DNA from 3 places in the Streptomyces olindensis genome. Region 3 is predicted to be linked to each of the others. Evidence: riboswitches for the same ligand, from Rfam matches in the RefSeq annotation. Region 3 holds a riboswitch; each other region holds the start of a gene.

Region 1 (9,732 bases), on a different contig from region 3:
AACGGGTCACTCGATCGACTGAAGCGGTTCGCGCGGGGCGCCTAGCCGTTGGGGCGCAAGGCCCGCCAGGACAGGGCGGAACACCGACCTTCCGTTGCGGACACCCCTGCGCCCCTCCCAGTTCATCTTCCGTTCACTCAGGTTACTTACGGTCGTCGCGCCAACGACCTCGAACGATTGCCTGGGTAAATGGAAAGCTTCTCGCTGATCCTCGCGATTGTGGTGGTAACCGCACTCGCGTTCGATTTCACGAACGGTTTCCACGACACCGCGAACGCGATGGCCACGACCATTTCCACGGGCGCCATGAAGCCCAAGGTCGCAGTGGCCATGTCCGCGGTCCTCAACCTGGTCGGCGCCTTCCTGTCCGTCGAAGTCGCCAACACGATCTCCAAGGGCCTCGTCGACGAGGCCGGTATCCGCCCCGAGGTCATCTTCGCCGCCCTGGTCGGCGCGATCCTCTGGAACCTGCTGACCTGGCTGGTCGGCCTGCCGTCCAGCTCCTCGCACGCCCTGATGGGCGGCCTGATCGGCGCCACGATCGCCTCGGCGGGCGTCGGCGCGGTGCACGGCGACGTGCTGGTCACGAAGGTGCTGATCCCGGCGATCGCCGCCCCGCTGGTCGCGGGCGTCGCGGCGATGCTCGCCACGCGGCTGACGTACTCGCTGGGCAGGAAGGCCGACGGCAAGGCCTCCGAGAAGGGCTACCGGGCCGGCCAGATCGCCTCCGCGGGCCTGGTCTCCCTGGCGCACGGCACCAACGACGCGCAGAAGACGATGGGTGTCATCACCCTGGCCCTGGTCGCCGGCGGCGCCGTCGCGCCCGACTCCGACCCGCCCATGTGGGTCATCCTCTCCGCGGGCATCGCGATCGCGCTCGGCACCTACCTGGGCGGCTGGCGCATCATCCGCACCATGGGCAAGGGCCTGACCGACCTCCGGCCGCAGCAGGGCTTCGCCGCCCAGACCAGCGCGGCGACGGTCATCCTGGCCTCCTCCCACCTCGGTTTCTCCCTGTCCACCACGCACTCGGTGTCCGGCGCGGTGATGGGCGCGGGCCTCGGCCGCAAGGGCGGCGTGGTCCGCTGGTCGACGGCGACGCGGATGTTCGTCGCCTGGGGCCTGACCCTGCCGGCGGCGGCCCTGGTGGCCGCGCTCGCCGAGTACGTGACCGGCTTCGGCGACTGGGGCACCGCCGTGGTGGCCGTCTTCCTCGTCGCCTCCTCGGCGGCCATCTGGAAGATCTCCCGGCGCGAGGTCGTCGACCACACCAATGTCAACGACACCGACGACGCGGAGCCGGCCGGTGTGGTCACCACGGCGATGGCCGCGGTGACGCCGCCGCCTGCGGGCGGCACCTCCGCCGACGTGCCGCCGATACCGGCCCAGGCCACCGCCGAGCGCACACCCTCCACGACCACCACGGTCTGACCCGCCCACCGGCAGCGAGAAGGAAGCAGAGATGAAGATCGACTGGGCGGCCCTCGGCTCCGTCTTCGGCGTGAGCCTCGTCGTCACCGTGGCCCTCGTGGGCCTGTTCACCCTCGGCATCACCGGCCTGTCGCGCCGCGAGCGCGCGGTCGCCGAGGGCGGGTCCGCGAGCCTCGCCGTCACGGGCGCGTACGCGTGCTTCGCGGCGTGCGCGGCGGCCGTGGGCTACGGGATCTATCTGATCGTGGCCTGACGGCCCGATCGCACAGCGTGTCCGCCGGGCGGCACGGGACCTCGGTCCCGTGCCGCCCGGTCGTCGTGTGCGCGAAAGGGGCGATGTGGGGTTCTCCACACTCTCCCCGCGCAGGTCAAGGGCAAGTTGACGGCGGTTCGCGGCCGTGGTGGACTTCCGGGGCCAGTACGGCGGCAGGAGAGGAAGCCGGTGTGAGTCCGGCGCGGTCCCGCCACTGTCACCGGGGTAGCCATCCCCCGGGAGCCAGGAACTCTCACCGCCGGTCTCGTCGAACCAGGGCGTGGACACCCTGAGTGAGGACACGTATCGCCATGCGCGGCTGCCGATCGAGGTTCAGCACCCCACCCCTGCCTGCCCTGTTGGCCGGCTGAGCCCATGGGTGCCGGTCGCGTCTTCGCGTACGGCGCCGCCGCCGGCCTGATCGGTGACCTGCTGCTCGGCGATCCCCGCCGGGGGCATCCGGTCGCCGCGTTCGGGCGGGCCGCGGGTGCCGTGGAACGGGTGTTGTGGCGGGACCACCGCGGGTGGGGCGCGCTGCACACGCTCGTGTGCGCGGGAGGAGCCGTCGCGCTCGGGGCCGTCGCCGAGCGTGCCGTGCGGTCCTCCGCCGTCGCCTCCGTCGCGCTCACCGGAGCCGCCACCTGGGCCGTCGTCGGGGGCACTTCGCTCGCCCGGGAGGCCGGGACCATCGGGCGTGCCCTGGAGGCGGGGGACGTGGAGGCGGCCCGGGCGCGGCTGCCGCATCTGTGCGGGCGCGATCCGCAGGCCCTCGACGCCGACGGGATCGCCCGGGCCGTGGTCGAGTCCGTCGCCGAGAACACCTCCGACGCGGTGGTCGGGGCGCTGGTGTGGGGGGCCGTGGGCGGGGTGTCGGGGCTGCTCGGGTTCCGGGCCGTCAACACCCTGGACGCCATGGTCGGGCACAAGTCGGCCCGTTACCGGCGCTATGGGTGGGCCTCCGCGCGGCTGGACGACCTCGCCGGGTGGCCGGGCGCGCGGCTGACCGCCGTCCTCGCAGTGCTGGCCGGGCCGGATCCGCGGGGGGCCGTCCGCGCCTGGCGGGCGGACGCGGCGCAGCACCCCAGTCCCAACGCCGGGCCCGTGGAGGCCTCGTTCGCGGGGGCGCTCGGGGTGCGGCTGGGCGGGACCCTGTCGTACGGCGGGCGGGTGGAGCACCGGCCCGTGCTGAACACGGACGGGCGGGCCGTCGTCCGCCATGACGTCGAGCGGGCCGTGCGGCTCTCGCGGCGCGTCACCTGGCTGGCGCTCGGGGTGTGCGCCGGCGCGCGGTTGCTGAAGAGGGGGAAGTGAGCATGAGCGGTGGGCTTCTCGTCGCCGGGACCACCTCCGACGCGGGCAAGAGCGTCGTGACGGCCGGGATCTGCCGGTGGCTGGTGCGGCAGGGCGTCAAGGTCGCGCCCTTCAAGGCGCAGAACATGTCCCTGAATTCGTTCGTGACGCGGGAGGGCGCCGAGATCGGGCGGGCGCAGGCCATGCAGGCACAGGCCTGCCGGGTCGAGCCGACCGCGCTGATGAACCCGGTGCTGCTCAAGCCCGGGGGGGAGCAGAGCAGTCAGGTCGTGCTGCTGGGCAAGCCGGTCGGTGAGCTGAGCGCGCGCGGCTACCACGGCGGGCGGCAGCAGAAGCTGCTCGGCACGGTGCTGGACTGCCTGGAGCAGTTGCGGGGCACGTATGACGCGGTGATCTGTGAGGGGGCCGGTTCTCCCGCCGAGATCAACCTCCGGCGGACGGACATCGTCAACATGGGCATCGCCCGGGGCGCCGGGCTTCCCGTGCTCGTCGTCGGCGACATCGACCGGGGCGGTGTCTTCGCCTCGTTCTTCGGGACGGTGGCGCTGCTGTCGCGCGAGGACCAGGAGTGCGTCGCCGGGTTCCTCGTCAACAAGTTCCGCGGGGACGTCTCCCTGCTGGAGCCGGGCCTTGACATGCTGCACGGACTGACGGGGCGGAAGACGTACGGCGTGCTGCCGTTCCGGCACGGGCTGGGGATCGACGAGGAGGACGGGCTGCGGGTCTCCCTGCGGGGCGCCGTGCGGGAGTCCGTCGTCGCGCCGCCGCTCGGGGAGGACGTGCTGCGCGTCGCCGTGTGCGCCGTGCCGCTGATGTCCAACTTCACCGACGTGGACGCCCTGGCCGCCGAACCGGGCGTCGTGGTGCGGTTCGTGGACCGGCCGGAGGAGCTGGCCGACGCCGACCTCGTCGTCGTGCCCGGCACCCGTGGCACGGTCCGCGCGCTGGACTGGCTGCGTGAGCGGGGGCTCGCCGACGCCCTGGTCCGCCGGGCCGCCGAACAGCGGCCGGTGCTCGGCGTCTGCGGCGGCTTCCAGCTCCTCGGCGAGCACATCGAGGACGACGTCGAGAGCCGCCGGGGCCACGTCGACGGGCTGGGGATCCTGCCCGTGCGGGTGCGGTTCGCCCGCGAGAAGACCCTCACCCGGCCGGAGGGCGAGGCCCTCGGCGAGCGCGTCGAGGGCTACGAGATCCACCACGGGGTCGCCGACGTCACCGGCGGCGAGGCCTTCCTGGACGGCTGCCGGGTCGGCCAGACCTGGGGCACGCACTGGCACGGCTCGCTGGAGTCGGACGGCTTCCGGCGGGCGTTCCTGCGCGAGGTGGCGGCCGCCGCGGGCCGCCGTTTCGTGCCGGCTCCGGACACCTCGTTCGCCGCGCTGCGCGAGGAGCAGCTCGACCGGCTCGGCGACCTGATCGAACAGCACGCGGACACCGACGCGCTGTGGCGGCTCATCGAGTCCGGCGCGCCGCAAGGACTGCCCTTCATTCCACCGGGAGCACCCGCATGAGCACTGTGTTGTTGTTGTCGACCGCCGACACGGACCTGCTGGCGGCCCGGGCCGCCACGGGTGCCTCGTACCGGATCGGCAATCCGACCCGCGTGGACGTGCGCGAGGAGCTGCCGGCTCTGCTGGACGGCGCCGACCTCGCCGTGGTGCGGCTGCTCGGCGGCAAGCGGGCCTGGGAGGACGGGCTGGCCGCGCTGAAGGCCGCCGGGATCCCGACCGTGCTGCTGGGCGGCGAGGCCGTGCCGGACGCGGAGCTGATGGCCGAGTCGTCGGTGCCGGCCGGTGTCGTCGCCGAGGCGCTGAAGTACCTCGTGGAGGGCGGGCCGGAGAACCTCACCGAACTGGCCCGGTTCCTGTCCGACACGGTGCTGCTCACCGGCGAGGGCTTCGCCGCGCCGCGCAAGATGCCCGAGTACGGCGTCCACGGCGAGCGGGCGTTCAGCGAGGGCCGTCCGACCGTCGGCGTGCTCTTCTACCGGGCCCACGAGCTGAGCGGCAACACCGCCTTCGTGGACACGCTGTGCGACGCGATCGAGGCCCACGGCGCCAACGCCCTGCCCGTGTACTGCGGTTCGCTGCGGGGTGCGGACGAGGGGCTGTACGAGATCCTGGGCCGGGCGGACGCCCTGGTCGCCACTGTCCTGGCCGCCGGCGGCACGCACGCCTCGCAGGCCTCGGCGGGCGGTGACGAGGAGGCCTGGGACATCGGTGCCCTCGCCGAGATGAACGTCCCGGTGCTGCAGGGGCTGTGCCTGACCTCCTCGCGGCAGGCCTGGGAGGAGTCGGACGCCGCCCTCTCCCCCATGGACGCCGCGATGCAGGTGGCGATCCCGGAGTTCGACGGGCGGCTGATCACCGTGCCGTTCTCCTTCAAGGAGCAGGGCCCGGACGACGTACCGGTGTACGTGGCCGACCCGGAGCGTGCCGCCCGGGTCGCCGGCATCGCCGTACGGCACGCCCGGCTCAAGCACAAGGAGAACGGCGAGAAGAAGCTCGCGCTGGTCTTCACCGCGTACCCGACCAAGCACTCGCGGGTCGGCAACGCGGTCGGGCTCGACACGCCGGCCTCGGCCGTGCGGGTGCTGGACGCCCTGCGGGACGCCGGGTACGCCGTCGAGGGGTACCCCGACAACGGCGACGAGCTGATCCACCGGCTGATCGAGGCCGGCGGGCACGACGTGGAGTGGCTGACGGAGGAGCAGTTGTCCGCCGCGCCCGCGCGGGTGCCGCTGGCGGACTACCGGGCCTGGTTCGACAAGCTCGACCCGGAGCTGCGCGACGCCATGACCGAGGCGTGGGGCGAACCGCCGGGCAGCCTCTACGTCGACGGGGACGACATCGTGCTGGCGTCCCTGCAGTTCGGGAACGTCGTGGTGATGATCCAGCCGCCGCGCGGCTTCGGCGAGAACCCCATCGCGATCTACCACGACCCGGACATGCCGCCGTCGCACCACTACATGGCGGCCTACCGCTGGCTGGAGAACAGTTTCGGCGCGGACGCGATCGTGCACATGGGCAAGCACGGCACCATGGAGTGGCTGCCCGGCAAGGGCCTCGGGCTCAGCGGCGGCTGCGCCCCGGACGCCGTCCTCGGTGACCTGCCGCTGATCTACCCGTTCATCGTCAACGACCCCGGCGAGGGCACCCAGGCCAAGCGCCGCGGCCACGCCACGGTCGTCGACCACCTCGTGCCGCCGATGGCCCGCGCCGACACCTACGGCGATCTGGCCAAGCTGGAGCAGCTCCTCGACGAGTACGCGCTCGTCTCCGACCTGGACCCGGCCAAGGCCCCGGCCGTGCGGGCGCAGATCTGGACGCTGGTGAAGGCCGCCGAGCTCCACCACGACCTGCACGTGGACGAGCAGCCGGACGACGAGGCGTTCGACGAGTTCGTCATGCACATCGACGGCTACCTGTGCGAGATCAAGGACGTGCAGATCCGCGACGGCCTGCACATCCTGGGCGGCGGGCCGGTCGGTGAGCCGCGCGTCAACCTGGTGCTGGCCGTGCTGCGCGCCTCGCAGGTGTGGGGCGGCCAGGCCAACGCGCTGCCCGGTCTGCGGGCCGCGCTGGCGGAGCACTTCGGACTGGTGGAGAAGGAGCTGCTGGCCGAGCCGGGCGCCCCGGTGAAGGTGCCCGTCGAGCTGACCGACCTGGTCGACGGCCCCGCGCGCAGCGCCGCCGACGCGATCGACCTGCTGGAGCAGCTGTGCCGGCGGATCGCGGAGGGCATGGAGGAGCGGGGCTGGGCGGTCGCCGAGAGCGCGCCGCTGGTCCGCGAGGTGCTCGGCACCGAACTGGCCGACGCCGTCGCCGTGCTGGAGTTCGCCTGCGCCGAGGTCGTGCCCCGGCTGGAGCGGACCACCGACGAGATCGGGCACATCCTGCGCGCCCTGGACGGCGGTTACGTCCCGGCCGGTCCCTCCGGCTCGCCGACCCGCGGTCTGGTCAACGTGCTGCCGACGGGCCGGAACTTCTACTCCGTCGACCCCAAGGCGATCCCGTCCCGGCTCAGCTGGGAGGTCGGGCAGTCGCTCGCCGACTCGCTGGTGCAGCGCTACCTCCAGGACACCGGCGAGTACCCGAAGTCCGTCGGCCTGACGGTGTGGGGCACCTCCGCCATGCGCACCCAGGGCGACGACATCGCCGAGATCCTGGCGCTGCTGGGCTGCCGACCCGTCTGGGACGACGCCTCGCGCCGGGTGACCGGGTTCGAGGTGATCCCCCTGGCGGAGCTGGGCCGGCCCCGCATCGACGTCACGGTCCGCATCTCCGGCTTCTTCCGGGACGCGTTCCCGCACGTGGTCGGGCTGATCGACGACGCCGTGCGGGCGGTGGCCGAGCTGGACGAGCCGGCCGAGTCCAACTACGTCCGCGCCCACGCCGACGAGGACACCGCCGAGCACGGCGACCGGCGCCGCGCCACCGCCCGCATCTTCGGCTCCAAGCCGGGGGCGTACGGGGCCGGTCTGCTGCCGCTCATCGACGCCCGCAACTGGCGCTCCGACGCGGACCTCGCCGAGGTGTACGCGGTGTGGGGCGGCTACGCCTACGGGCGCGGGCTCGACGGACGGGCCGCGCGCGGGGACATGGAGACCGCGTTCAAGCGGATCGCCGTCGCCGCGAAGAACGTCGACACCCGCGAGCACGACCTGGTCGACGCCGACGACTACTTCCAGTACCACGGCGGCATGGTCGCCATGGTGCGGCATCTGACCGGCGCCTCCCCCGAGGCCTACGTCGGCGACTCCGCCACCCCGGACCAGGTGAAGACCCGCACGCTGGGCGAGGAGACGCACCGCGTGTTCCGCGCCCGGGTGGTCAACCCGCGCTGGATGGCGGCCATGCGGCGGCACGGCTACAAGGGCGCCTTCGAGATGGCGGCGACCGTCGACTACCTCTTCGGGTACGACGCCACGGCCGGGGTCGTGGACGACTGGATGTACGAGAAGCTCAGCGCCGAGTACGTCTTCGACCCGGAGAACCGGGACTTCATGAAGAAGTCCAACCCCTGGGCGCTGCGCGGCATCACCGAGCGGCTGCTGGAGGCGGCCGAGCGGGGTCTGTGGGCCGAGCCGGACGCGGAGACGCTGGAGCGGCTGCGCGCCACCTACCTGGAGCTCGAAGGCGACTTGGAGGGCGACGACAAGTGACCACCCCGTTTCCGTTCACGGCCGTCGTCGGCCAGGACGACCTGCGGCTCGCGCTGCTGCTGAACGCCGTGTCACCGGCGGTCGGCGGTGTGCTGGTGCGCGGTGAGAAGGGCACCGCCAAGTCGACGGCCGTACGGGCCCTTTCGGCGCTGCTGCCGGAGGTCCCGGTCGTCCCCGGGTGCCGCTTCTCGTGCGACCCCGCCTCCCCCGACCCGGGGTGCCCCGACGGGCCCCACGAGGCCGGCGGCGGCGTGGAGCGGCCCGCCCGCATGGTGGAGCTGCCCGTCGGCGCCTCCGAGGACCGGCTTGTGGGCGCGCTGGACATCGAGCGGGCGCTGTCGGAGGGCGTGAAGGCCTTCGAGCCCGGCCTGCTCGCGGACGCGCACCGCGGGATCCTCTACGTCGACGAGGTCAACCTCCTCCACGACCACCTGGTCGACCTGCTGCTGGACGCGGCCGCGATGGGCGCCTCGTACGTCGAGCGCGAGGGCGTCTCCGTACGGCACGCCGCGCGGTTCCTGCTCGTCGGCACGATGAACCCCGAGGAGGGCGAGCTGCGGCCGCAGTTGCTCGACCGGTTCGGGCTGACCGTCGAGGTCGCGGCCTCCCGGGAGCCGGACCAGCGGGTCGAGGTCGTGCGCAGGCGGCTGGCCTACGACGACGACCCGGCCGCCTTCGCGGCCCGGTGGGCCGAGGACGAGGCCGAGGTACGGGCGCGGATCGTGGCGGCGCGTGCGCTGCTGCCGTCGGTGCGGCTCGGCGACGGGGCGCTGCGGCAGATCGCGGCGACCTGCGCGGCCTTCGAGGTGGACGGCATGCGCGCCGACATCGTGATGGCCCGGACCGCGACCGCGCTGGCCGCCTGGGCCGGGCGGACGGACGTGCTCGCGGAGGACGTCCGGCAGGCGGCGCTGCTCGCGCTGCCGCACCGGCGGCGGCGCAACCCCTTCGACGCGCCCGGGCTGGACGAGGACAAGCTGGACGAGACGCTGGAGGAGTTCGGCGGCTCGGAGGACGACGACCCGGACCCGGACCCCGGGCCGGACGGACCCGGTGGGGGCGGCGGGCAGCCAGACCCCGGCGAGGGTCCCGAGGGCGGTGACACGGGCGCGCAGCCCGAGGCCGGGGAGGGCGGGCAGCCGCAGCCTTCCGGGGGCGGCGAGCAGTCGGCCGTACGGGCCTCCGAGCCGTTCCGCACGAAGGTGCTGAGCGTGCCCGGGATCGGCGAGGGCGCCGCCGGGCGGCGTTCGCGGGCACGGACCGAGCACGGGCGGACCACCGGGGCGCGGCGACCGCAGGGCGCGCTCACCAAGCTGCACCTGGCGGCGACCGTGCAGGCCGCCGCCCCGCACCAGCGGGCCCGCGGACGGTCCGGGCCCGGCCTGGTGGTACGCCGGGACGACCTGCGGCAGGCCACCCGCGAGGGGCGCGAGGGCAATCTCGTGCTGTTCGTCGTGGACGCCTCCGGGTCGATGGCGGCCCGGCAGCGGATGAGCGCCGTGAAGGGCGCCGTGCTGTCGCTGCTGCTGGACGCCTACCAGCGGCGGGACAAGGTCGGTCTGGTGACCTTCCG
Region 2 (9,732 bases), on a different contig from region 3:
GGCGTGCCGACGCCCAGCGCTCCGCCGTACAGACGGAGGAGCCCGCCGCCGACACCGACCGATAGCCACCGTCCCCGGCGGACGGTCCGGCGCCCGCCGGGGACGCCCCCTCGCCGGTCCGGCCGAGGGGGCGCAGCGGGTTCGGGTCGGCGACGGCCGCCGTGCTGCGCCGCGGGCCACCGTCCCGCTCCACCGGCGTTGGGGCCCGCCGGGCCGCCTCCCGGCCGCGGTGTCTGTGCTGACCGCGTGTCAGGCGTCGCCGTAGGCCTCCCCGCCCGGTTCGAAGCGGGCCGTGCCGGAGGTCACGTCCGCGAGCCAGGCGCGAACGGCGTCCACGTCGGCGTCCGGCAGCGCGATCTCGATCGTGACCGCCTCCCCGTAGCGCACGTCCCGTACCTCGCGTCCGGTGGTGCGCAGGTCGTTCTCCAGCTTGCCGGCCCGCTGGTGGTCGACGGTGATCGTGGCGAGGCGGTACCTGCGGCGGGTTCGCGTGCCCAGGGTGTCCAAGGCTTCGCCCACGGCCCCGCCGTACGCGCGGATGAGCCCGCCCGCGCCGAGCTTGACCCCGCCGTAGTAGCGGGTGACGACGGCGACGACGTACCGCATGTCGCGGCGCAGCAGCATCTGGAGCATGGGGACGCCCGCGGTGCCGCCGGGTTCGCCGTCGTCGCTCGCCTTCTGCACGGAGGCGTCGGCGCCGATGACGTAGGCCCAGCAGTTGTGGGTGGCGTCGGCGTGCTCCTTGCGGACCGTGGCGATGAACGCCTGGGCCTCCTGCTCGGTGGCCGCCGGTGCGAGGGCGCACAGGAAGCGTGAGCGGTTGACCTCGGTCTCGTGCACGCCCGCGTGGGCGACCGTGCGGTATTCGTCCTGCATCCGGCCAGCCTATGCGCGGGCCCCGGGGCTACTTCCTCGCACCCCGGGGCACGGTCACGGACGTGAGCAGCGCCGCGCCGGGGGCGAGGGCCCGCCAGGTGGTGCCGCGCCAGGACAGGACGGCGATCGCCGAAGTGGGGAACTTGGTGCGGACCTGCTCCACGGTGTCGTCGAGGCCGTCGCCTGCGAGCGCCAGGACCAGTTCCTCCAGGCCCGGGTTGTGCCCGATGAGCAGCAGCGTCTCCACTTCGGCGGGCACCTCGTGCACGACGGTCAGGAGGCCGGGGGCAGCGGCGGCGTACAGGCGCCGGTCGAACCGGACCCGCGGGGGCGTGCCCCACTCGGCGGCGGCCAGGTCCCAGGTCCGGCGGGCGCGTACGGCGGTGGAGCACAGGGCGAGGTCCGGCAGGCAGTCGGCCTCGGCCAGGGCCCGGCCCGCGGCGGGGGCGTCCCGGCGTCCGCGCGGGGCGAGGGGGCGTTCGTGGTCGGCGACGTCCACGGGCCAGGCGGACTTGGCGTGCCGCAGCACGACCAGTCGGCGCAGGGGGCCGGCTCCGGCACGCTCGATCATGACGGGGCTCCCAGGTCGCGGGTGAGTTCGAGGCCGAGGAGCCGGTCGGCGTAGGCGTACGTCTCGAAGCGGGCGCCGTCCGGCAGGTCCGGGGCGGTCTCGACGTGGCGCAGGACGTCCAGCACCCCGGGCACGTCCAGGTCGTCCTCCCAGGCCGCGCGCAGCCGCCCGCGCACGTCGTCGGGCACCGGCCGCGAGGGCCGCCGGGCCCAGCGGGCGACAGCGCCCCGCCAGCGGGCGAGGGTGACACCGGCGTCGTCGAGACCGGCCGGCTCCAGTCGGACGGGAGCGCTGTGGTGCCGGGCGAGCAGGGCGAGACGCAGGACCGCGGGGTCGGCGACCGTCTGCAGCGGGGCGGTCGATGTCGCCGACCGGCCGCCGTACGGGGTTCGTTCCGCCGACCGGCCGCCGTACGGGGTTCGTTCCGCCGGCCGGGCGTGCGACGGCTCTCCGCTCCTCGCGCCCGGTTCCCCGGGTTCCGGTGAGCCCCCGGCCCGGCCGCCCGTGTCCGGCCGTTCACCGGCCGGGCCGCCCCCGCTCGGCCGCTCACCGGCCGACGCCCCGGGGGCTCCCGGCCCACCGGCGCCCGCGCCGGGTCCCCTCGACCCGGTGACCGGCGCACGCGATTCCCCCGGCCCGGTCACCGGAGCACCCGATTCCCCCGACCCGGTGACCGGCGCGCCCGATCCCCCCGGCCCACCGACCCGCGCGCCCGATCCCCCCGGCCCACCGACCCGCGCGCCCAGGTTCCCCCGTCGCACGGGCGCGACGGCGATCCGTACCCCGTCCGGTGGTGCACCGGCCTCCGCCGCGACATGGATGACCTGGGACTCGCCCAGGCCCGCGCCGACGTCGGGGCTGTCCTCGAGGGGGCGGATGCCGAGCGTCGCGGCGGTCGCCCGCAGCTCCGCCTGCCGGCGTCCGCCGGTCAGCATCGCCCACACGGGGGTGCCGCCGAGCTCCAGTGCCCGGACGAGCAGGTCCGCGACGAGCAGCACTCGCAGGTCCGTCGTGTCGGAGTCGGACGCGTGGACTTCGACACGGGTCAGTCCCCGGCGGGCGGGGGCGGCGTCGACCGGCTCGCCGGTACGGGCGTCGATGATGCGCAGCACGATGCGAGCCTAGGCGGGCGGACGGATACGCGCAGGCCCGCTCGGCTTTTTTCGGTCACCGTGGCGAAATCGCCGCACCAAGGGCGTGCGGGACGGCGCTGTCGCGGTGGCGTCCGCCCCTCACCCCAGCGTCCCCAGGAACCGCACGTGGGGCCGCCCCTCGTGCCCGTCGCGGCTGACGGCCGCCCGCACCCCGTACACCTCCGCGATGAGCCCCTCGGTGAGGACGTCACCCGGAGCACCGCTCGCCACGACCCGCCCCGCGCTCAGGACGACGACCCGGTCGCAGTACATCGCCGCGAGGTTGAGGTCGTGCAGGGCGACGACGGTGGTGACGGGCAGGCTCCTGACCAGGGCGAGCAGGTCGAGCTGGTGGTGGATGTCGAGGTGGTTGGTCGGCTCGTCCAGGAGGAGTTCGCGGGGTTCCTGCGCGAGCGCGCGGGCGATCTGCGCCCGCTGGCGCTCGCCGCCCGAGAGGGTGTGCCAGAGCCGGCCGGCCCGGTCGGCGAGGCCGGTGCGCTCCAGCGCGGCCCGCACGGCCCGCTCGTCGTCGGCCGAGGCGGGGGTCCAGGCACGGCGGTGCGGCACCCGGCCGAGCCGTACGACGTCCTCGACGGTCAACTCGACCTGCGGGTCCGACTGCTGCTCGACGACGGCGAGGCGGCGGGCGACCGTACGGCGGGGCAGGCCGCCCAGCGGCGTGCCGTCGAGGGTGACGACCCCGGCCGTCGGGGTGAGCAGCCCGGCCAGCAGCCGCAGCAGCGTCGACTTGCCGGAGCCGTTGGGTCCGAGGACGCCGACGGTGGAGCCTGGCTCAGGCGCGAGGACGACGCCGTCGAGGATGAGGCGCCCGTCGGCCCGGCGGCACACCCGGTCGGCGCGCAGCCCGGGTTCCGGCGCGATCCCTCGGGTCGCTTCGCTCATCGCGCCCTCCGCGTCCGGTACAGCACCGCCACGAACGCCGGCACCCCGATCAGCGACGTCACGACTCCCACCGGCACCTCCTGGGGATCGAGGACGGTCCGGGCGAGGGTGTCGACCCACACCAGGAAGACCGCGCCGGCGAGGGCCGTGACCGGCAGCAGCCGGGCGTGGCCGGGGCCGGCCAGGGCCCGGGCGGCGTGCGGCAGGACCAGCCCGACGAAGCCGATCGCCCCGGCCGAGCTGACGAGCGCGGCCGTGAGCAGGGCCGTGACGCACAGCAGCACCAGGCGGGTGCGGGCCACGGACACCCCGAGGGCGGCCGCCGCGTCCTGCCCGAAGGCGAAGGCGTCGAGCGTACGGGCGTGGGACAGGCACACCACGAGTGCCACCGCCAGGACGGCCAGGCAGAGCCGGACGTCGGTCCAGCCCGCGCCGCCGAGCGAGCCGAGCAGCCAGAACAGCACGCCCTTGGTGGTCTCGGCGTCGGCGGCGGTCAGCACGATGAAGGAGGTGAGCGCGGAGAAGAGCTGCATGGCGGCGACGCCCGCCAGGACGACCCGGTCGGTGGTGCCGCCGAGGGTGTGGCTGAGCAGCAGCACGAGCGCGAAGGAGAGCAGGGCACCGGCGAACGCCCCGGCGGACACCGGGACGACCCCGCCGCCCACGCCCAGCACGACGACCAGGACCGCGCCGGTGGAGGCGCCCGAGGACACCCCGAGCACGAACGGGTCGGCGAGCGGGTTGCGCAGCAGCGACTGCATGACGGCCCCGCAGACGGCGAGTCCGGCCCCGCACACGGCCGCGAGGAGGGTGCGCGGCAGCCGCAGCTGCCAGACGATCCCGTCCCGGATCGGCGTCAGGTCCGAGGTGCCGAGCCCCAGGTGGGCCGCTACGACGGACCAGACGTCCGCGACCCGGATGTCGGCCGGGCCGATGGTGATCGCCAGCGCCAGGGAGACGACCAGCAGCAGGGTCCCCGCGGCGCCGAGTCCCAGGGCGCGCGCGGTCACTTCGCGAGCCCGAACGCGCGCAGCGCGGCGGCGACCTGCTCCACGCCCTCGACGGTGCGGATGGTCGGGTTCATGGCCTGCCCGCTGAGCAGCACGTACCGCTTGTGCCGGACCGCGTCCATGTTCCTCGTGGCCGGGTCGGACTCCAGGAAGGCGATCTTCTTCGCGGCGGACTCGGCGGTCTGCGACCTGCGGGTCAGGTCGCCGATGACGAGGACGTCCGGGTCGCGGTCGGCGACCGTCTCCCAGTTGACCTGCGGCCACTCCTGGTGCGTGTCGTCGAAGACGTTGTTCGCGCCGAGGGCCCGGGTGATGATGCCGGGCGCTCCGCAACAGCCCGCCACGTAGGGGGACTCGGAGTTGGCGAACCAGTACAGGAGGGTGACGTCGGAGGCGTCGATGCCCGAGGTGGCCTTCTTCATGCGTCGCTGGAGGGAGGCCACGAGCTCGTCGCCGCGTTGCTTCGCCCCGAACACGGCGGCGAGGTCGCGCACCTCGCCGTAGACGGTGTCGATGCCGAGCGCCTTGTCGCGCGCGCCGTCGCCGCCCCCCGAGTTGTCCTTGCCGGCGCAGTCGGACGGGGAGACGTACGTGGGCACGCCGAGCTTCTCGAACTGCTCGCGGGTGGCGACGCCGCCCTTGCCGAGGGTGGAGACGAAGGACGCGGCGACGAAGTCGGGGTCCTCGTCCAGGACCCGTTCGAAGGAGGGGTTGTTGTCGGCGATGCGCGGCACCCGGGCGTTGGCCTTCTCCAGCCCCTTCATCACGGGGTCGGTCCAGGTGGCCGTGCCCGCGAGGCGGTCGGCGAGGCCGAGGGAGAGCAGGATCTCGGTGGTGCCCTGGTTGAGGGAGACGGCGCGCCGGGGCGGGGCCGCGACGCGTACCTCGTGGCCGCAGTTGTCGAGGGTGACGGCGGCGGCCTTCGCGGGGGCGGGGCGTGCGTCGCCGCAGCCGGTCAGGAGCAGGGAGCCGGCCGCGAGCAGCACGGCGGCACGGGCGGGTCGGGCGAGGGGCACGGAAAACCAGTCCTCAGGCGTCGAGGGCCCGATCGCGGGGCCCGGTCGTACGGTGCTCCCCCGCCGCGCGCGGCCGCGGGGGCCGCCAGCAGGTCTTCGGACTCGGGTTCACCCGGATCGGGGCGCCTTCCCGGACGTCCGCACGACAGTCCAGTGGCCGAGGCCCCGCCCGTCCCCCTCACCGCTGCGCGTCAGTTCCGGATTCGCACCGGATTCCCTGACCCACGTACATGGGTTCGACTGGCCTCGGCAAGCTATCACGGGGTGCCGGGGAATCACCGCGCACCCTGCTTCGTTGTGCGGGCAGCAGTTCTTCCGCGACGTTCGAGGAGGCCGCCGGTGTACGGCGACGAGGCAACGGTCCGCAGGATCCTCACCGAGCTCGGCGACACCTGGGCCGTGGTGGGCCTGTCGTCGAACCGGCAGCGCGCGGCGTACGGCGTCGCCGAGGTGCTCCAGCGCTTCGGCAAGCGCGTCGTGCCCGTGCACCCGAAGGCGGAGTCGGTGCACGGCGAGCAGGGGTACGCGAGCCTGGCGGACATCCCCTTCGACGTGGACGTCGTGGACGTCTTCGTGAACAGCGACCTCGCCGGGGCCGTCGCGGACGAGGCGGTCGCGAAGGGCGCGCAGGCCGTGTGGTTCCAGCTCGGCGTCGTCGACGAGGCGGCGTACGACCGGACTCGCGCGGCGGGCCTGGAGATGGTGATGGACCGCTGCCCGGCCATCGAGATCCCACGACTTCCCCATCGCCGCGTAGCGGATTCCTGAAGCGATTGCCAGGAAACGCCCCTGCCCGGTCAAGGGCGTACAACTCGTCTTTCTGCCGCCGGTGACCGGTTCCTAGCCTGAGGCCTCTTGCTCGCTGAACTCTCCGAGTTCGTTGATGAGAGGCCCCTTGAATGGCAAGCGTCGACCAGGTGGCAGTGGGGGTGGACAGAAGCCCGGGCGGACTGCGCAGGGACGTCGGACTGATCGGGCTCATGTGGGCGTCGGTCGGGTCCATCATCGGATCCGGTTGGCTGTACGGCGCCGAGAAGGCGGTCGTGGCGGCCGGTCCCGCGGCGATCCTGTCCTGGCTCATCGGCGCGGTGGCGATCGTGCTGCTGGCGCTGGTGCACGCGGAACTGGGCGGCATGTTCCCGGTCGCGGGCGGCACGGCCCGCTATCCGCACTACGCGTTCGGCGGACTGGCGGGCATGTCCTTCGGCTGGTTCTCCTGGCTCCAGGCCGCGACGGTGGCACCGATCGAGGTCGAGGCCATGATCGGGTACGCGGGGCACTGGCACTGGGCGCAGGGCTTCCAGCACGCCGCGGACGGGACGCTGACGGCCGCCGGGTTCGTCGTCGCCGTGGTCCTCATGGCCGTGTTCGTCGTGATCAACTTCCTCGGTGTGCGGCTCCTGGCGCACACCAACAGCGCCGCCACGTGGTGGAAGGTGGCCGTCCCGCTGGCAGCGATCTTCATCATCGCGGCCGGCAACTTCCACCCGGGCAACTTCACCGAGCACGGCTTCGCCCCGTTCGGCGCCCACGGCGTGCTGAGCGCCGTCAGTTCCAGCGGCATCATCTTCGCCCTGCTCGGCTTCGAGCAGGCGATCCAGCTCGCGGGCGAGAGCCGCGACCCGGCGCGGGACCTGCCGCGCGCGACGATCGGCTCGGTCGCCATCGGCGCGGTCGTCTACCTCCTGCTCCAGGTCGTCTTCATCGCCGCCCTGCCCCTGGCGTCGTTCGCACACGGCTGGACCAAGCTCGACTACCCCGGCATCAGCGGCCCCTGGGCGGGTCTGGCCACCCTGCTGGGGCTCGGCTGGCTGAGCGTGGTGCTGTACCTGGACGCGGTGGTCTCCCCCGGCGGCACCGGCCTGATCTACACGACGGCCACCTCCCGCATCTCCTACGGCCTGGCCCGCAACGGCTACGCGCCGAAGATCTTCACGCGCACCGACGCGCGCGGTGTGCCGTGGTTCGGGCTGGTCGTCTCCTTCGTGACCGGCGTGGTCTGCTTCCTGCCGTTCCCGAGCTGGCAGCAGCTGGTCAGCTTCATCACCTCGGCGAGCGTGCTGATGTACGCGGGCGCCCCGCTGGCCTACGGGGTCTTCGCCGACCGGCTGCCGGACCGCGGGCGCCCCTACCGGCTGCCCGGCGGGAAGGTCCTGTCCCCGCTGTCGTTCGTGGTGGCCAACCTCATCATCTACTGGTCCACCTGGGACACGCTGTGGCGGCTCGGGGTGGCCATCGTCCTCGGTTACGTCCTGCTCGGCGGTTACGCCTGGTACGCCACGCGCAGGGGCCTGCCGGACGCGCCCCGGCTCGACTGGAAGGCCGCACAGTGGCTGCCCGTCTACCTGCTGGGCATGGGTGTCATCTCCTGGCAGGGCGGATTCGGGGGCCAGGGGCACATCGGGCTGTGGTGGGACATGGTGGTCATCGCCGTGTTCTCGCTGGCGATCTACTACTGGGCACGGGCCTCGGCGTCCCGGCCCGAGGAGATCGAGCGGAGCATCGAGGAACTGGCCGTCACGGAGGTGCCCGCCCACTGACGCCCCCGCCTCCATAATGACCGCATGACCCACGCCTCCCCACCCGCGAACTCCGGCGCCCCGCAACGCTTCCCAGTCGTTGTCGTGGGCGCCGGTCCCGCGGGGCTGACCACCGGCAACATCCTGCGGGCCGCCTCGGTGGACTGCCTGGTGCTGGAGACGGAGACGCGGGAGTTCATCGAACAGCGGCCCCGGGCCGGCGTCATCGAGGAATGGGCCGTGCGGGGCCTGGAGAAGCGGGGCCTCGCCCGGAACCTGCTGGACCGCGCCGAGCTGCACACGGCGTGCGAGTTCCGCTTCGACGGGGAGCGGTACCGGTTCCCCTACGGCGAGCTGACGGGCAGCCACCACTTCGTCTACCCGCAGCCGCTGCTGGTGACGGACCTGGTGCGCGAGTACGCCGACGTGCGCGGCGGCCACATCCGCTTCGGCGTCCGGGACGTACGGCTGCACGATCTGGGCACCGACCGGCCCTCGGTGTCGTACCTCTGCCCGGACACGGGTGAACGGCAGGTCGTGCACTGCGACTTCGTCGCCGGCTGCGACGGGGCGCGCGGGGTGACCCGGGCCTCGCTGCCGCCGGAGCGGGTCCGGATCGCGCGGCACGACTACGGCATCGGCTGGCTGGCGCTGCTCGCCGAGGCGCCGCCGTCCGCGGACTGCGTGCTGTTCGGCTGCCATGCGCGCGGGTTCGCCGGTCAGATGCCCCGCAGCCCGGAGGTGACCCGCTACTACCTCCAGTGCCCGCCGGGCGACGACCCGGAGAACTGGCCGCACGAGCGCGTCTGGGCGGAGCTGCAGGAGCGCCTCGGGGCGGCCGGTGTGCCGCCGCTGACGGAGGGGCGGCTGATCGAGAAGCGCGTGCTGGACATGCACGACTACGTGGTCGAGCCCATGGTGCACGGCCGGCTCTTCCTCGCGGGCGACGCCGCCCATCTGGTCGCGCCCATCGCCGCCAAGGGCATGAACCTCGCCCTGCACGACGCCTTCCTGCTCGGCGACGCCCTGGTGGCCCGCCTGACCACGGGTGACGAAGGCGGCCTGGCCGGCTACGCGCAGGCGTGTCTGCGGCGCGTGTGGGACTACCAGGAGTTCTCGCAGTGGCTGTCGGAGGTGTACCACGGCACGGCGTCGGGCGACCCGTTCCGCGCGGGCACCACGCTGGCCCGGCTGCGCCGGCTGTTCACCTCGCGCGCGGCGGCGGCCGCCTTCGCCGAGCAGTACCTCGGGACGGCCGCGCGCTACTGACCCAGTCGTGCCTGGGGGCTGTCGCCCGGCCTCAGTCGTGCCGGGTGCTGTCGCTCGGCCTCAGTCGTGCGGAGGCCGGTCGCTCAGCCGGTGGTCGGCCACGTTCAGTGCCTCGTCGACGAGCCGGCGCAGATGGCCGTCGCGGAGTGAGTAGATCACCCGGCGGCCCTCCTTGCGCGTGTTCACCAGACCGGCGAGGCGCAGGCGCGCGAGGTGCTGGCTGACGGCCGGCCGTGCGGCGCCGCACGCCTCCGTGAGGGTCGTGACGTCGGCCTCTCCCCCCGCCAGGGCGTGCAGCAGGGCGAGCCGGGTGCGGTCGCCGAGCAGGGCGAGGAGTTCCGCGGCGAGCGCGAACTGCTCCTCGCCGGGGTTGCGCGGGTGCGCATCGTGCGCAGATGACAGGTGCATGCGTGCGCTCATACGCACATAATGGCG
Region 3 (9,732 bases):
CGGAGACCTCCCAGTAGGTCACCGCGTCCCGGGTCGGCTCCCGGCGGGAAGGGGTGGCGAGGGTGATCAGGACGTCCTGGGCGTCGATGACCAGATGGCACACCAGATCCCGCACCAGCCAGCCGGTACAGCCGGACGGCCGGGCGAAGTCCTCGTCGGAGAGACCGGCCACCGCCTCGCGCAAGGCCGCCCAGGAGCGTGCGAAGAGATCCGCGTCGGCACCGTAGTGATCCACCCCGGCAACGTAGTGCCGCGCCGCGAGCGTGGACAAGCGAATTCGGGGCAACCGGCAGGGTACCGAGGGTGTCCCGACCGCCGACGCGGACGGCCCCGGCCGACCACGCCGAGTGACCGGGCACGTGCGGCGCATCACGGGAGCCCACGATCCCGAGGGGGTGACCATGACCGTCCTGCAGAACCCCGGACCACCATCGCCGCCGGCCGGCGAGCCGGAGCGGCTCGTGTCGCCGGTCCACTCGCACACCGAGTGGGATCCGCTGGAGGAGATCATCGTCGGGCGTCTCGACGGCGCGACGATCCCCTCCGACCACCCGGTCGTGAGCTGCAACGTGCCCCCGTGGGCCGGGCGGTTGCAGGGGCTCGCCGCGGGCCTGAGGTACCCGCGGATGCTGGTGGAGCAGGCGCAGCAGGAGATCGACGGGTTCGTCACCCTGCTGGAGTCCCTCGGCGTCACGGTCCGGCGCCCGGACGCGGTCGACCACCGGCGCCGCTTCGGCACCCCGGACTGGTCCTCACGAGGCTTCTGCAACACCTGTCCGCGCGACAGCATGCTCGTGATCGGCGACGAGATCATCGAGACCCCGATGGCATGGCCGTGCCGGTACTTCGAGACGCACTCCTACCGCCCGATCCTCAAGGACTACTTCCGGCGCGGCGCGCGCTGGACGGCTGCGCCCAGGCCGCAGCTCACGGACGAGCTGTTCGACCCGGACTTCCGCGTCCCGGAGGACGGCGAGCCCATGCGGTACATCCTCACCGAGTTCGAGCCCGTCTTCGACGCGGCGGACTTCGTCCGGGCGGGACGCGACCTGTTCGTCACGCGCAGCAACGTCACCAACGCGATGGGCATCGACTGGCTGCGCCGCCACCTCGGGCCGGGGTACCGCATCCACGAGATCGAGAGCCGCTGCCGCACGCCCATGCACATCGACACGACGTTCGTCCTGCTCGCGCCCGGAAAGGTGCTGGTCAACCCCGAGTACATCGACGTCGACCGGCTGCCCGCCGTCCTGGACTCCTGGGACGTCCTGGTCGCCCCCGAGCCCGAGCCGATCGACGAGCGGCTGCTCAGGGTCACCTCGATGTGCGGCAAGTGGCTCAGCATGAACGTGCTCATGGTCGACGAACGGCGGGTGATCGCGGAGCGGCACCACACCGGCATGCTGCGCGCGCTGGAGAAGTGGGGTTTCGAGCCGATCCCGTGCGACCTGCTGCACTACGCGCCGTTCGGCGGTTCGTTCCACTGCGCGACGCTCGACGTCCGCCGCCGTGGCTCGCTCCAGTCGTACTTCGACTGACCGTGCTTGACCGACCGTAACCGACCGACCGCACTCCCCTCAGCCGCTCCGGGGTGTCGCCGGCCGCTGTCCCGCCACGAGGGCGGCCAGCTCGTCCGGCGTCCGCGGGCCCGGCGCGGAGTCGGTCAACACGCCCTGGGCGCGCAGCAGTTCCGCCGCCGCGGCGCCCCACGGCAGCCGCAGCCCCGCCTGCCGGAGGAGATCGGTGCGGGCCAGTGCCGTCGGCGCTGGCCCGGTGCGGACGCCGGACGGGGTGAGGAGCGCCGCGTCGTCGGCCCAGCGCAGGGCGAGGTCGACGTCGTGAGTGGCCATCACCACCGTGGTGCCCCGCGCGCGGAGCCCGTCGAGGGTGTCGAGGAGCCGTTCCTGGCCGTCGGGGTCGAGCCCGGCCGTCGGCTCGTCGAGGACGAGGACCCGGGGCCGCATGGCGACCGCGCCCGCGATGGCGGTCCGCTTGCGCTGCCCGTAGGAGAGCAGATGGGTGGGCCGGTCGGCGAGGGCGGCGATGTCCAGGGCGTCGAGCGCCTGAGCCACCCGGGCCCGCACCTCCGTGTCGTCGAGCCCGAGGTTCAGCGGCCCGAAGGACACGTCCTGCTCGACGGAGGCCGCGAACAGCTGGTCGTCCGGGTCCTGCACCACCAGCTGGACGGTCGTGCGCAGCCGGGTCAGGCCCTTGCGGTCGTACGTCACCGGCTGCCCGTCCACCGTCAGCCGGCCCTCGTGCGGCTTCAGTCCGCCGCTGAGCAGCCGCATCAGCGTGGTCTTGCCGCTGCCGTTGCGGCCGAGCAGCGCGAGGGCGCGCCCCTCGCGGATCTCGAAGTCGAGGCCGCTGAGCACGGCCGGGCCGTCCTCGTAGGCGAAGGACGCGCCCCGCAGGGCGACGAGGGCGGCCTCGCTCATGTCAGCGGCCTTTCCAGAACGAAGGTGAGGACGGCCAGCGCCGCGAGGAGCGCGCAACTGGCCGCGGTGAAGCGGACGGAGACCCGGGCCTCGGGCACCAGGACGCGCAGGGTGCCGTCGTAGCCGCGCCCGGCGAGACCGGCCTGGAGGCGGGCCGCCCGGTCGAAGGACCGGACGAACGCGGTGGCGCCCAGCCCGGCCAGGGACCGCCACTCCGCGGCCCGGCTGGTGTGCCCGAGCCGGGCGGCCTGGGCGTCCCGGACACGGCGCACGGAGTCCAGCAGCAGGAAGCTCATCCGGTAGGTCACCAGGGCGACGTCGACGACGGGTGCGGGCACGCCCGCCGCCACCAGGCGGGGCAGCAGGTCGGACATCGGCGTGGTGAAGGCGAACAGCAGCACCCCCAGGGAGGCCGCCGAGGTGCGCAGCAGCAACTCCCCGGCCCGCACCGGCCCGTCACCGGCGAGGGAGACGAAGCCCCCCGGCCCGCCGACCTGGACGAGCAGGGTGAGCGCGCCGGTCACGCAGAAGCCGAGCGGCACCCGGTAGGCCCGCCACAGCCGCCGGCCGGGCACACCGGCCGGACCCAGCAGCAGGGACAGCGCCGCCACGAGCACCAGGGCCGCGCCCGGCCAGGGCGGCAGCGAGACCGCCAGCACGGTGAGGCCGAGTCCCAGCACGGCCTTGTCCACGGGGTGGCGGCGGCGCCAGCGGCTGCTGTGCGCCGCCGCGTCGATCGGCAGCACGCGGCTCAGGCCCCGTCGGCCGGGGACTCCCCGGGGACGCCCGCGGTGGCCCGGTCGGCGGCCTCCTGACGGGCCGTGGCCCGTTCCTCGCCCTGGCGCCGGCCGCGCCGCAGACCGAAGTAGTAGGCGAGGACGCCCGCGCCGAGCGCCGCCTGGAGGGCGAACAGCGCCGACTCGATCTCCGCGGACGGCGGCTCGTACAGCGGCGAGAACCAGGGCTCGTAGCCCGGGTCCAGCTCGGTGATCGCCGTCTCCGCCTGGGCGTCCGCGCCGGTGAACGGCTCTTCCTTGTGGTCGCCGAGGCCGAGTGCGAGCGGCAGCACGGCGAGCGCGGCCACGGCGAGCAGCAGCACCAGGTTGATCTTCGTGTTCCGGTTCATCGGGCCACCGCCTCGGTCTCGGTCCGCGCGCGCTTGTCGGCGAGGAGCACGCCCAGCCGGGTCAGTTCGCCCTTGCTGGACTGCACCAGCAGCCGCATCACGAGGACGGTGAGCAGGCCCTCGCTCACCGCGAGCGGGATCTGCGTGACGGCGAAGATGGAGGCGAACTTGCCGAGCGCGCCGAGGAATCCGCTGCCCGGGTCCGGGAAGGCGAGCGCCAGCTGCACGCTGGTGACGCAGTAGGTGGACAGGTCGGCGACGAACGCCCCGCAGAACACGGCCCCCATCAGCGGCACGTCGTACCGCCGCAGCAGCCTGTACACCGCGTATCCGGCCCAGGGCCCGACGATCGCCATGGAGAAGACGTTGGCGCCGAGCGTGGTGAGGCCGCCGTGCGCGAGCAGCAGGGCCTGGAAGAGCAGGGTGATGGTGCCCAGGACCGCCATGATGGGCGGGCGGAACAGGATGGCCCCCAGTCCGGTGCCGGTCGGGTGGGAGCAACTGCCGGTGACGGACGGCAGTTTCAGGGCGGACAGGACGAACGTGAAGGCGCCGGAGGCACCGAGGAGCAGGGTGCTCTCGGGGTGCTCGCGCACTTCACGGGTGAGCGACCGGACTCCGTGGACGACGAACGGCGCCGACGCGACGCCCCAGGCGACCGCGTGCGCCGGAGGCAGGAAACCCTCGGCTATGTGCATGGCTCAGCAGACCCTCTCCAGCACCTCGTGGATGGTTGACGCGCCTTGGCCGGTCTCCTGGCTGACGGGTACCACCGCCCGTGCTCCGCCTTCCCGGGTCCTTCAGGACCCAGTGGCTGCCCGTGGGGGCTGGAGCCGGACTTCCCGATTCACAGTGGCGAGGGCCGCACCGGCATCACACCGGATTTCCCGTTCACCAAGGCGTGGTGACAATAAGGCCGGGATAAGGGCGATGACAAGCCACGCAGGGGGCGCGTGAGGGGGCGCCCGCTCGCACACCGGCGCATGCCGCCGCGGATCCGAGCGGGACGGGCGGCCCCGGGCCGCCGGACGGCGGGCCGTGTCAGTCGTCGCCCCCGTCGTCCCCGTCGTCGTCGCCGTCCCCGACCGGCCGGACCTTACGGGGCTTCTCCTGCCGAGGCTGCTCCGCCTGTCGCGGTGCGTCGGCGGTCGCCTCCTGCGTGGGGGCCGCGGGGCTCGGGGTGGGAGAAGGGGGAGCGGTCGACGGGGACGGAGTCGTGGGCGGAGTGACATCGGCCACGGTGCCGGCGGCCGGAGCGGTGTCCGCGCCCGGGGCGGAGGAGAGGGGCGAGGCGGAACCGCCGGACGGGGTGGCGGCCGGGCTACTCGCGGTCGGTGACGCGTCCGGTTCCGTGCCCTCCGTCGCCGTGTCGTCGGGGGAGAACCAGAGCATGCCGGCGAGCATCGCGGCGAGGAAGAGGGCCGCCGCGGCGATCGTCGCGGCCGCGCGCCGCCGGTCGCCGAGGCGGTCGCGGGGCGCGGCGCGGCGCGCGCGTCCGGCGTGGGGCGTGCGGGTGGTGAGCAGCGCGGGGGCGCCGGGCAGCGCGTAGGTGGTCACGCTGCGGGGCTCGGCGGGCGCGTACGCCCCGGGAGCGGCGGACGGCACCGGCGACGCGGCCTCCGGCAGCGGCTCGGGCAGCCCCCGCCAGGCGCCGCCGGCGAACCACTCGGCGGCCTGCTGGGCCGAGGGCCGGTCCTCGGGCTGCTTGGCGAGGAGCCCGAGGAGGTAGTTCTCGAAGGCCGGCGGCAGACCCGCGACACCGAGCTCGCGGGGCGGCACCGGGGCGCTGTCGAGGTGCTGGTGGAGGAGTGCGACGGCGGTGTCCGCCTGGAACGGCGGGCGGCCGCTGAGGAGCTGGTAGAGCACGCACCCCAGGGAGTACATGTCGGAGGCGGGCCCCGCGGGCTGCCCCAGGGCGCGTTCGGGCGCGAGGTAGAGACCGGTGCCCACGATCTGGCCGGTGGCGGTGAGCGCGGCCCCGGGATCGTCGAGGAAGCGCGCGATGCCGAAGTCGCCGATCTTCAGGGTGCCGCCCGCGTCCAGCAGCAGGTTGGCGGGCTTGACGTCGCGGTGGACGATGCCCTGCGCGTGCGCGGCGGCGAGCCCGGCGGCGGCCTGGGCGGCGAGGTCGGCCACCCGGCCGGCGGGGAGCGCGCCCGACGCGGCCAGCACCCCGGCGAGACTGTCGCCCTCGACCAGCTCCATCACCAGGTACAGCCGGTTGTCGTACTCGCCGAAGTCCAGCACACCGACCAGGTTCGGGTGGTTGAGACGCCCGGCGGTCTGAGCCTCCAGGCGGAACCGGGAGGCCGCCGTGGCGTCGGTGTCCTGGGGCAGCAGCAGCTTGACGGCCACCGCTCTGGCGAGCGTCTCGTCGTACGCACGCCAGACCTCTCCCATTCCACCGCGCCCGATCTCAACATCCAGCCGGTAGCGGCCCGCTAGCAGCACTCGTCCTCGTCTCATGCGTGTGGGAAGGTCGTCGCCGCAGGCCGAACTCCCCGCGTTCGCACGGGGATTGGTGGGGGGTGCCGCAGCCGACCCAGGATACTGGCGCCGGATGATCAGTGTGCTCCGCTGCGGTGTCCCCGGCGGATACGGTCCCGGAAAACCCGGGAGCGCGCTGTCGCCCTCGGGGGTGACGCTCCCGCCCGCGTGGTTGCCGGGCCCGGTCAGCCCGCCGGGAGCGCCCCCTCCTCCCGGCGCGGCAGCAGCGCCACCGCCAGGGCCGGCACGGCCGCGAGGACCAGCCACGGCACGGCGGCGGGCAGGCCCAGGTCGAGCAGGGAACCGGTGGCGGCGCTGCCGACGAGCACGATCAGGCCGGAGACGGAGGACAGCGCACCCATGTACAGGCCGAGCCGGCCCTCCTCGGCGAGGTCGGGGACCCAGGCACGGGCGGCGGGCACCACCAGCATCTGCCCCACGGTGAGCAGGACCACGAACCCGGCGGCCGGCAGCAGCCCGGCGGCGCCCGTCCACCCGGCGGGACGGGCGGCGGCCACCACCGCGAAGCCGGACGCGATCAGCAGCAGCCCGGCGGTCATGGAGCGGCGCAGGTCCAGCCGGTCGCCCGCCCAGCGGGTCACCGGGAGCTGGGCGAACACCACGAGGACCGAGGACAGGGCGAACAGCCAGGACAGCGGCGCCTGGGAGCCCGCCGCGCGCTGCACTTCGTCCGGCAGGGCCAGGTACAGCTGGTTGTAGGCGAGCAGGTATGTGCCGTACGCGCAGCACAGGGCCAGGAAACGGCGGTTGCGCAGCAGCACGCGCACCCCGCCCCGCTGCCGGACGCGGACCCGGCCCGGGATGTGCTGCGGCATCAGCCACAGGTGCCCGGCGAGGACGAGCACGAAGACCGCGGCGCCGGCCAGGCACGCGGTGCGGAAGTCGACGGCGAGCAGCAGGGCGCCGAGCAGCGGTCCGACGAAGGCCCCGGCCTGCCCCGCCACGCTGAACAGGGCCAGCACCCGCGTACGCGGGCCGTGCCCGTCCTCCTCCCAGACCACCGCCTGGCGGGCCACCTCGGACTCCACGGCGGGGGAGAACAGCGCGGCGGCGAAACCGATCACCAGCACCGCCCCGATCACGGCCCAGCTCGCCTCCGCGTACCCGAGCCACACGAAGCCGGCGATCCGCAGCACGCAGCCGGACAGCACGACCGGCCGCACGCCCCACCGGTCGACGAGCCAGCCGCCGACCACGAACAGCCCCTGCTGGCTGAAGGTGCGCAGCCCGAGCACGAACCCGACCAGCCAGCCCGCCATGCCGATCGCGGTGCCCAGGTGCTCGGCGAGGAACGGCAGGACGGCGTAGAAGCCGATGTTGAAGGCGAGCTGGGTGAGGATCAGCAGCCGCAGCAGCGGGGACAGGTCCTTCCACAGCCGCCAGGTGCTCTCGCGCGGGGCGCGCGGGCTGCGCGGGGCCTTGGACGGACGGGCGGTTCGGCGGGGGAGCGCGCGGGAGATGCGATCGGTCATCGTTCTTCTGTCGGTGAGGGGGACGTCGGTGAGGAGGACACGGGGACGAGGAGGGCGGCGGGGTGGTTCCGCCGAGGGCCCGGGACGGGTTCGACCGGCTTCCCGGGCGGTCCGGCCGGGCCGCCGGGCCGCGCGCGCCGCCGGGGCGGCCGTACGCCGCCCGCGGCCGTCACCGCGAGCGCCCCCAGCAGGGCGAGCACGGCGGCGGGGAACAGGACGGCCCAAGGGGCGCGCTCGGCGTACGGCTGGTTCTCGGCGAGCAGCAGACCCCACTCGGGTGACGGCGGCTGGGCGCCCAGGCCGAGGAAGCCGAGCGCCGCGAGGCTCAGCGCGACGCCGGGCAGCCGGATCAGCGCGTGCCGGGTCACCGGCGGCAGCACGGCGGGCAGCAGCTCGTGCCGCAGCAGGTGGCGGCGCCCGGCGCCCAGCGCGCGGGTGGCGGCCAGGTGTGTGGTCGCGCGCTCCTGCCGCAGCAGGGAGGAGGTGTGCGCGGCCAGCGGGGCCCAGGCCACGACGCCCACGGCGAACGCCGGTGTCCAGGGGCCGCTGCCCGCGACGCCGGCGACGAGCAGACCGGCGAGGACGGGCGGTACGGCGCTGACGGTGTCGACCAGCGGCCCGGACAGCCTCGGCAGCAGCCCCAGCAGCAGGCCCGCGACCAGCGCGGCGGCGCTCACCGCGAGGGCGGTGCCGAGGGTGGTCAGCGCCCCGTGGGAGACCCGGGCGAGGACGTCCCGCCCGAGCGCGTCCGTGCCGAACGGGTGGGCCGCGGAGGGGGCTTGCAGCCGGCCCAGGGCGTCCAGGGTGAGCGCGTCACGGGGCAGGCCGAAGCCGATGACGGCGGCGAGCAGCGCCCCGTACAGCAGGGGCAGGGTGCGCGGCGCGGGCGGGCCGGTCGGGTGCGGGGAGTGCAGGGCGCCGTCGCGCAGCGCGGGCCCGATCAGCAGCCGGGCCGTGCACCGGGCGAGGAACCCGGCGGCGGCCGCGAGCAGGACGAGGGCGAGGGTGCCGGTCTGCAGCACGGGCAGGTCCTGGGCCAGGGCGGCCTGCAGGGTGAGCCGGCCCAGGCCCGGGATGTCGAAGATCTGCTCGACGGCGACCGACCCGCCGGTCAGACCGACCACGAACAGGCCCAGGTTCGGCAGCAGCCCGGGCACGCAGCGGCGCACCGCCTGCCGCGCCACGGACTTCGGCGGCACCCCGCGCGCCGCCGCGGCCAGCGCCCACGGCTCGGCGAACGCGCCGGGCAGCAGGTCGTCCAGCATCCGTCCGAGGACCGCCCCGGCGGGCAGCCCGAGGGCCAGCGAGGGCAGCACCATCCACTGCGGCCCGTACCAGCCGAGGGCGGGCAGCCAGCCGAGCTGCACTCCGATCACGGACGCCAGCACCGAGGCGACGAGGAACTCGGGCAGCGCCGCCAGCACGGCGGCCGCCGTGCCGCCGGGGCCGCGCGCGGCGAGCCGTCCGCGCGAGCCGAGCCGGAGCGTACGGGCGCACACCGCCGCCGCCGTGCCCGCCGCGACGACCAGGGCCCCGGACATCAGCAGCAGCGATGCGCCGAGTCCCTGCGCCACGCCGGGCAGCACCTCGGCGCCGGACACCCACGAGGTGCCCGCGTCGCCGTGCAGCAGCCCGCGGAGCCAGCGGCCGAGCAGGGCCGGCGGGCCGTCGTCGAGGCCGAGCTGGTCACGGACGGCCCGCAGCGTCCCGGGTGTCGGGTCGCGGTCGGCCGAGCGGGCCTTGAGCACGGTCAGCGCCGGGTCGGTGCGCGACAGCCAGGGCAGCAGGCCGATCGCGCCCACCAGGGCGGCCGTGAGCACGGCCCGCCACAGCAGCGTCGGGATCCCGCCCCGCGCGAGGACGCGCAGGGCGGCGAGGCCCCTGGTCACGGAGGAGGTCTTGAACACCACTGCGCTCAGGAGAAGGGGATCTCGAAGTGCACGACCCCGGTGCCTCCGCCGGGCACTTCCTCGCGCTCGTCGCACAGCACCTTGCCCAGCGCCCGCCACAGGCCCATGGCGCCGGGTGAGTGCGGATACGTGTGCAGATAGACGGACCGGTAACCGCCGTCGGCCCGCGCGAACTCCAGCAGCCCCTCCACGAGGTGCCGCGCCAGGCCCCGCCGCCGGTGCTCGGGGCGCACGTACACCCGCCGCAGCTGCGCGGTCTCGCCCGAGGGGAACCGCTC

What was found. A riboswitch is a leader RNA that binds a small molecule or an ion and turns the genes downstream of it on or off. The one in region 3 is predicted to bind cobalamin.
Region 1: linked by a shared signal. The riboswitch ahead of ABZ948_RS10900 (cobalamin biosynthesis protein) and the one ahead of ABZ948_RS32840 (energy-coupling factor ABC transporter permease) in region 3 are both predicted to bind cobalamin.
Region 2: linked by a shared signal. The riboswitch ahead of ABZ948_RS15400 (ABC transporter substrate-binding protein) and the one ahead of ABZ948_RS32840 (energy-coupling factor ABC transporter permease) in region 3 are both predicted to bind cobalamin.

The regions. Positions count from the first base shown of each region.
Region 1 covers NZ_JBEYZD010000013.1:87,081-96,812, reverse strand. The annotation lists gene ABZ948_RS10915 (lysozyme) at 1-45, shown strand, start outside; gene ABZ948_RS10910 (inorganic phosphate transporter) at 190-1,431, shown strand; gene ABZ948_RS10905 (hypothetical protein) at 1,463-1,684, shown strand; cobalamin riboswitch at 1,839-1,959, shown strand; gene ABZ948_RS10900 (cobalamin biosynthesis protein) at 2,060-2,995, shown strand; gene ABZ948_RS10895 (cobyric acid synthase) at 2,998-4,506, shown strand; gene cobN (cobaltochelatase subunit CobN) at 4,503-8,159, shown strand; gene ABZ948_RS10885 (putative cobaltochelatase) at 8,156-9,732, shown strand, end outside.
Region 2 covers NZ_JBEYZD010000020.1:49,286-59,017, forward strand. The annotation lists gene ABZ948_RS15365 (MFS transporter) at 1-65, shown strand, start outside; gene ABZ948_RS15370 (YigZ family protein) at 250-876, opposite strand; gene ABZ948_RS15375 (SixA phosphatase family protein) at 905-1,447, opposite strand; partial or broken gene ABZ948_RS15380 (hypothetical protein) at 1,444-1,782, opposite strand; partial or broken gene ABZ948_RS15385 (hypothetical protein) at 2,206-2,559, opposite strand; gene ABZ948_RS15390 (ABC transporter ATP-binding protein) at 2,680-3,483, opposite strand; gene ABZ948_RS15395 (FecCD family ABC transporter permease) at 3,480-4,493, opposite strand; gene ABZ948_RS15400 (ABC transporter substrate-binding protein) at 4,490-5,509, opposite strand; cobalamin riboswitch at 5,594-5,754, opposite strand; gene ABZ948_RS15405 (CoA-binding protein) at 5,849-6,277, shown strand; gene ABZ948_RS15410 (APC family permease) at 6,409-8,049, shown strand; gene ABZ948_RS15415 (4-hydroxybenzoate 3-monooxygenase) at 8,074-9,297, shown strand; gene ABZ948_RS15420 (ArsR/SmtB family transcription factor) at 9,358-9,717, opposite strand.
Region 3 covers NZ_JBEYZD010000071.1:24,967-34,698, forward strand. The annotation lists gene ABZ948_RS32815 (maleylpyruvate isomerase N-terminal domain-containing protein) at 1-235, opposite strand, end outside; gene ABZ948_RS32820 (amidinotransferase) at 402-1,538, shown strand; gene ABZ948_RS32825 (energy-coupling factor ABC transporter ATP-binding protein) at 1,578-2,438, opposite strand; gene cbiQ (cobalt ECF transporter T component CbiQ) at 2,435-3,184, opposite strand; gene ABZ948_RS32835 (energy-coupling factor ABC transporter substrate-binding protein) at 3,190-3,564, opposite strand; gene ABZ948_RS32840 (energy-coupling factor ABC transporter permease) at 3,561-4,262, opposite strand; cobalamin riboswitch at 4,293-4,478, opposite strand; gene ABZ948_RS32845 (serine/threonine-protein kinase) at 4,606-6,030, opposite strand; gene ABZ948_RS32850 (MDR family MFS transporter) at 6,237-7,544, opposite strand; gene ABZ948_RS32855 (ABC transporter permease subunit) at 7,541-9,388, opposite strand; gene ABZ948_RS32860 (GNAT family N-acetyltransferase) at 9,460-9,732, opposite strand, start outside.